Regions from separate parts of the Mesorhizobium huakuii genome, predicted to be linked through region 2. Evidence: riboswitches for the same ligand, from Rfam matches in the RefSeq annotation. Region 2 holds a riboswitch; the other holds the start of a gene.

Region 1 (3,252 bases), 1.9 Mb from region 2:
AGTCAAAACCCTTGTCGGGATAGAATTCGAGATCCTTGTCGGCATCGCCCTGGATGACAGAGAGGCCGCGCGCCACGCATTCGTTGACGCCGCGCTGCGACAGTTCAAGCCCACGGCCGTCGACCTGCTTGGCGTCCTGCAGCAATTCAAGCAATGAGCCGTCACCCGAACCGACGTCGAGCACGCGGGACTGAGGCGGGATGAGGTTGGCGACGACCTCGAGGTCGACGCGCTGGCTGCCGTTGACGCTCATGATGCGAGTCCTCTGGCGCGGGCTGCCGAGCCGATGAAGCCGTTGATGGCGGCAAACAGTTCCGGCTCGTCGAGCAGGAAGGCGTCGTGGCCGCGGTCGGTTTCGATCTCGACGAAGGATACCGAGGCACCGGCGGCGTTGAGCGCATGCACGATGGAGCGGCTTTCTTCCGTCGGAAACAGCCAGTCCGATGTGAACGACACCAGGCAGAAGCGGGTCTTGGTGCCGGCAAAGGCGTCGGCCAGGCGGCCGCCATGGTCGGCAGCAATGTCGAAATAGTCCATCGACCGCGTCATGTAGAGATAGGAATTGGCGTCGAAGCGGTCGACGAAGGTCATGCCTTGGTGGCGCAGATAGCTTTCGATCTGGAAGTCGGCATCAAAGCCGAAAGTCAGGTGGTCGCGGTCCTGCAGATTGCGACCGAATTTGCGGTGCAGGGCGGCTTCCGACAGGTAGGTGATGTGGGCGGCCATGCGCGCCACCGCCAGGCCCTTTTCCGGGCGCCTGCCATGCTCGAAATATTTGCCGCCATGCCAGTCCGGATCGGCCATGACGGCTTGCCGGCCGACCTCGTGGAAGGCGATGTTCTGCGAGGAATGGCGCGCGCCGGTGGCGATCGGCAGCGCCGAAAAGACGCGCTCGGGATAGCTCGACGCCCATTCCAGAACCTGCATGCCGCCCATCGAGCCGCCAAGCACGCAGAACAGTTTCTCGATGCCGAAATGGTCGATCAGCATCTGCTGCGCGCGCACCATGTCGCGGATGGTGATGACCGGCAGGTCGAGCCCATAGGGCTTGCCGGTGGCGGGGTTGGTCGAGGCCGGGCCGGTGGAGCCGAGGCAGCCGCCAATGACGTTGGAGCAGATGACGAAGAAACGGTTGGTGTCGATGATCCTGCCGGGGCCGATCAGCACTTCCCACCAGCCCGGCTTGCCGGTCACCGGATTGGTGTTGGCGACATGCTGGTCACCGGTCAGCGCATGGCAGACGAGGATGGCATTGGAGCGGGCATCGTTGAGCGTGCCGTAGGTCTGGTAGGCGATCTGGAACGGAGACAAAAGCGTGCCGGCATCGAGCTTGAGCGGTTGGTCCGGCCCGAAGCGCAACACCGGGCTCGACGGCTGGTCGGCCTCGTTGTTGGTCTTTCTTGCGCGCAGAGCGGCCATTCACATCTCTTCCATCGGTCGTCCGGCCAAGCGCGGACAACAAAAAACCGGCATTGCCGTCGCAAAGCCGGTTACAGGATGCAAACGGCCCTTTAGCAAGTTGTTTAACGTGGCTGCAAGCCGACCGGCCAAATCACCACGGAAGTTCTTATCTCTTCTAGGGCCATGGGGTGTTGGCGTCAACGGCGGCGTTTCTCACGGGTCGTTGTCCTTCTCGCCACCTTGCACAATTTGTGTAAACTACGTAAATTGCGCAAGCCAATCGAAGTCACTTCGGTTTTGTCACAGTCGACTTCACAGGCCCTTGCAGCAGATGGAGGCAAAGCATGCCCCGGAACACCGCAATCCCTGCGAGCGATTTCGCCCGAAATTTTGCTAAATATCAGGACGAAGCCATCTCCAAGAAGGTCATCAATGTGACCAATCATGGCCGAGTTGTGGGGGCGTATCTTTCCGCCGAGGAGTTCGAGCACTACGAATTGCTGAAGCGTCGTGAGCGTGAAATCCTGATCGTGGGCGAACTTGACGACGACACCATAGCTTCTATCGAATCGGCTGAGTATGGCGTGGAACCGAAGTGAGCCTGCCGCTTCCGAAACCGGGTCTGGTCATTCGCTATAATTTTCTTTGGAGTGCCGAACGCCTCTCCGGCAAAGTCGAAGGCACAAAGGATCGTCCTTGCGCGATCGTCGTTGCCACGCCGACGGACACGGATGGCCACATCCGCACCATTGTCGCTCCGATCACCCATAGCCCACCATCCGACAAGGCAACATCGGTCGAGATTCCGGCGGTGGTTTGCCGAGCTCTCGGCCTCGATGAAGGCCGGCACTGGATACGCCTCGACGAGTTGAACCGCTTCCTTTGGCCTGGCTACGATATTCGGCCGCGCTCCAACGGCAGTTACGCCTATGGAATGCTTCCGCCAGCCTTGTTCGATCAACTGCGGCACGGAATTCTGCAGCTTCAGCGGGCCCGCAAAGCCCGAATCACCGGCCGCGATGATTGACGCTACATGCGGTGGGCACCTCTCGACATTGCCGGCCATGGCTTGTATTCCCGCTGCGGCCTCGGATGAGGCTTTCTCGACAGGTTTTTACGACATGACGCAGACACCGGATCAGGCACGTCCAACCCCGCGCGCGGGCATCATGGACATCGACGCCTATGTGCCGGGCAAGAGCGCCGCACCCGCCGGTGTCGCCAAGGTGTACAAGCTGTCGTCGAACGAGAACCCGCTCGGTCCGTCACCGAAGGCGATCGAGGCCGCGCGTGAGGTTGCCGCCAGGCTCGACATCTATCCCGACGGCACCGCCAGGCGGCTGCGCGAGGCGATCGCCGAGGTGCATGGCCTCAACGCGCAAAACATCATCTGCTCCAACGGCTCCGACGAGATCCTCGGCCTCTTGGCGCAGACTTATCTCGCGCCCGGCGATGAGGCCATATTCACCGAACACGCCTTCATGGTCTACAAAATCTACATCCAGTCGGCCGGCGCCACCCCGGTTGTTATCAAGGAGACCGACGAGCGCGCCGATATCGATGCGATATTGGCCGCCGTCACGCCGCGCACCAAAATCGTGTTTCTGGCCAATCCCAACAACCCGACCGGCACCTATGTGCCTTTCCAGGAGGTACGCCGCCTGCATGCCGGCCTGCCCAGACATGTGCTGCTGGTGCTCGACGCGGCCTATGCCGAATATGTCCGCCGCAACGACTATGAAGCCGGCATCGAACTTGTCGGCAGCGCCGAGAATGTGGTGATGACCCGCACCTTCTCCAAGATCGGCCTCGGCGGAGCACGGATCGGCTGGATGTATGCGCCCATTCACA
Region 2 (3,252 bases):
CGCGGAAATGCTTGGAGAGTTTCAGGCCCTGCGCCTGGTAGTTGGAGCCGAGATCGGTGCCGTAGAGCGCCTGCGGCCGCTTCAGCATGTGCTCGTAGACCAGCCGGCCGACGATCTGGCCATGGTCGAGGATGAACGGCACTTCGTGGCTGCGCACTTCAAGCACCGCCCGGCTGCCGGTGCCGCCTGATGCCGAATGGCCGAAGCCCGGGTCGAAGAAGCCGGCATAGTGGACGCGGAATTCGCCGACCAGCGGATCGAAGGGCGTCATCTCGGCGGCGTAGAGCGGCGGTACATGTACCGCTTCCTGGCTGACCAGGATGTAGAATTCATCCGGGTCGAGCACCAGTTCGCCGGCGCCGCTCTTGTGGATCGGCTCCCAGAAATCGACGACATCCTGCGCCGCGCGCTTGTCGACATCGACGAGGCCGGTGTGATGCTTGCCGCGATAGCCGACCAGCCCGTCACTGTCGCCGTTGAGATCGATCGACAGCGCGATGCCGCCGCCCGAAATATTCGGCGGTTCGGTGGCGACCAGCATCTGCGCGCGGTGCAATTCATTGAGTTCGGCTTCCGAGAGCAGCGCGTTGCCGGTGCGGAAGCGGATCTGCGACAGGCGCGAGCCGGTGCGCACGACGATCGGGAAGGTGCGCGGGCTGACTTCCAGGTAGAGCGGACCGTTATAGCCGGCGGCGATCTTGTCGAACTCATGGCCACGGTCGGTCATTACACGGGTGAAGATGTCGAGCCGTCCGGTCGAGCTCTTCGGATTGGCGGAGGCGGAAATCTCCGCCGGCAATGCCAGGCTTTCGAGCAGCGGCACGATGTAGACACAGCCCGTCTCCAGCACCGCGCCTTCGGCCAGATTGATCTCGTGCAGCTTCAGCCTGTCGAGCTTTTCCGAAACCTTGTGGTTGGGACCCGGCAGGAAGGAGGCGCGCACCCGCCAGGCCTTGTCGCCGAGCCTGAGATCGAGGCTGGCCGGCTGGATCTGGTCGGTATCGAGCGCGCGCGGCGACTTCAGCGCACCGGACTGGAACAGCGCCGCAATGTCCTGATCGGGAAGAATGCCTGTCTGCCGCAAGGCTACGCTCCTAGAGGGCAGGCTTTTGGCGAAACCTGCTTGGTACAAACCTCTTAATGAAGCCGGCAATTGACGCAAGCGTGGTACGGGTCTAAAGGGTCGTTATCCCGTGGTGATTTGGCCGGTCGGCTTGCAGCCACGTTAAACAAGTCGCTAAAGGACCGTTGGCCGCGAGGCCGTATGGACCGGTTGCGACTTTCGCGGCCGGTTTTTTTGTGTCTGGAACAAGAGCGATGAGCAGCAAGAAGCGCAACTGGAAGCCTCAGACAGCCCTCGTGCACAGCGGAACCTTGCGTTCCGGCTTCGGCGAGACCTCCGAGGCGATGTACCTGACCCAGGGCTATGTCTATCAAACGGCCCAGGCCGCCGAAGCCCGTTTCAAGGGCGAGGAACCCGGTTTCATCTATTCGCGCTACGCCAATCCGACCGTCGACATGTTCGAAAAGCGCATGTGCGCGCTGGAAGGTGCCGAGGACGCACGCGCCACGGCATCGGGCATGGCGGCGGTGACGGCGGCCCTTCTGTGCAGCGTCAAGGCCGGTGACCATATCGTGGCGGCGCGCGCTTTGTTCGGCTCCTGCCGCTGGGTGGTCGAAACGTTGGCGCCGCGCTACGGCATCGAGGCGACGCTGGTCGACGGCACCGACATCGCCAACTGGGAAAAGGCGGTCAGGCCAAACACAAAACTGTTCTTCCTGGAAAGCCCGACCAATCCGACATTGGAAGTGGTCGACATCGCCGCCGTCGCTTCGCTCGCCAACTCGATCGGCGCACGGCTTGTCGTCGACAATGTCTTTGCCACGCCTTTGCAGCAGAAGCCTTTGCAGCTTGGTGCCCATATCGTCGTCTATTCGGCGACCAAGCACATTGATGGCCAGGGCCGTTGTCTTGGCGGCGTCATCTTGTCGGACAAGAAGTGGATCGACGAGAATTTGCACGACTATTTCCGCCACACCGGCCCCAGCCTGTCGCCCTTCAACGCCTGGACGCTGCTAAAGGGCCTGGAGACGCTGCCGCTGCGCGTGCGCCAGCAGACGGAGAGCGCCGGCAAGATCGCCGATTTCCTCGCAGATCAGCCGCAGATTGCCCGCGTTATCTATCCCGGCCGTGCCGACCATCCGCAGGCCGAGATCGTCAAGAAGCAGATGTCGGGCGGCTCGACGCTGATCTGCCTCGACGTCAAGGACGGCAAGCAGGCGGCCTTCGCGCTGCAGAACGCGCTCGAAATCGTGCTGATCTCGAACAACCTTGGCGATGCCAAGAGCCTGATCACCCATCCGGCGACGACGACGCACAAGAATTTGAGCGACGAGGCGCGCGCCGAACTCGGCATCGGGCCTGGTACGCTCAGGCTGTCGATCGGCCTGGAGGATACCGACGATCTGCTGGAAGATATCGCGCAGGCGCTGAAGGCCGGATAGCGGCAAGCGGCAGGCCGAGGGTTACAGACCCACCGCCTTGCGCAGCGCTTCGTTCATGCGCGTCTGCCAGCCGTCACCATCAGCCTTGAAGCGGTCGAGAACATCGGCATCTAGCCGCAACTGTATGGCACGCTTGGGGCGCGCAAGTGGTGGCCGGCCAACCTTGCGGCGCGAAACGACATCGGTCGGTTGTGCATCTGGATCGGCCTCGGCGGCAGCGATGATCGTAGCATCTTCTTCATCGGTCATCGCGGCGAGCGCCTTGCTGGCAAGCGCCAAAGCATCAGCACGTGACTGCTTTGGCGGGCTAGCCTCGCGGTGGACGATTGTCTTAGAGGTTTTCGACATAGTCCATTGGCGAAATCGAAGGATGGAGCGATCGCAAAATCCACGCCATGCTTGGCCTTGTTCGTCCTTGCCTTGTTTTCATCCCACTCGAACAGCATCGCCATCGGTGCGTTTCATAAATTATGTATACACAAAAATAGCGCCTAATCCAATAATTTTTGTATATACGATAACTTCTCCTAGAATCAAGCTGAGCCGTCGAGATCAGGCGCGCGACGGCGTCTCTTCCAGTTCCGCCGCCTTGGTGCCGATGGTCATCGCATTGCCGCGCCAGTCGACGGCGCCGCCGAGCCAGCCGCGTGCCCACATCGCCGGCAAGATCAGGTCGCGCGCCATGATTGCCGCGACCGAGCGTGGCGACAGGTGCCAACCCTTGGACCAGGCCAGGGCACACTCCGG

What was found. Region 2 has a riboswitch for S-adenosylmethionine ahead of HB778_RS19510 (O-succinylhomoserine sulfhydrylase). Riboswitches for the same ligand answer to the same signal wherever they lie in the genome.
Region 1: it holds a riboswitch for S-adenosylmethionine, as region 2 does, so the genes downstream of both, metX (homoserine O-acetyltransferase MetX) here and HB778_RS19510 (O-succinylhomoserine sulfhydrylase) in region 2, are expected to answer to the same signal.

What each region holds. Positions count from the first base shown of each region.
Region 1 is NZ_CP050296.1:2,082,759-2,086,010, reverse strand. It holds gene metW (methionine biosynthesis protein MetW) at 1-253, opposite strand, end outside; gene metX (homoserine O-acetyltransferase MetX) at 250-1,419, opposite strand; SAM riboswitch at 1,492-1,569, opposite strand; gene HB778_RS10195 (hypothetical protein) at 1,746-2,000, shown strand; gene HB778_RS10190 (hypothetical protein) at 1,997-2,428, shown strand; gene hisC (histidinol-phosphate transaminase) at 2,523-3,252, shown strand, end outside.
Region 2 is NZ_CP050296.1:3,961,646-3,964,897, reverse strand. It holds gene HB778_RS19515 (2'-deoxycytidine 5'-triphosphate deaminase) at 1-1,084, opposite strand, end outside; SAM riboswitch at 1,184-1,261, shown strand; gene HB778_RS19510 (O-succinylhomoserine sulfhydrylase) at 1,318-2,505, shown strand; gene HB778_RS19505 (BrnA antitoxin family protein) at 2,527-2,754, opposite strand; gene HB778_RS19500 (ceramide glucosyltransferase) at 3,058-3,252, opposite strand, start outside.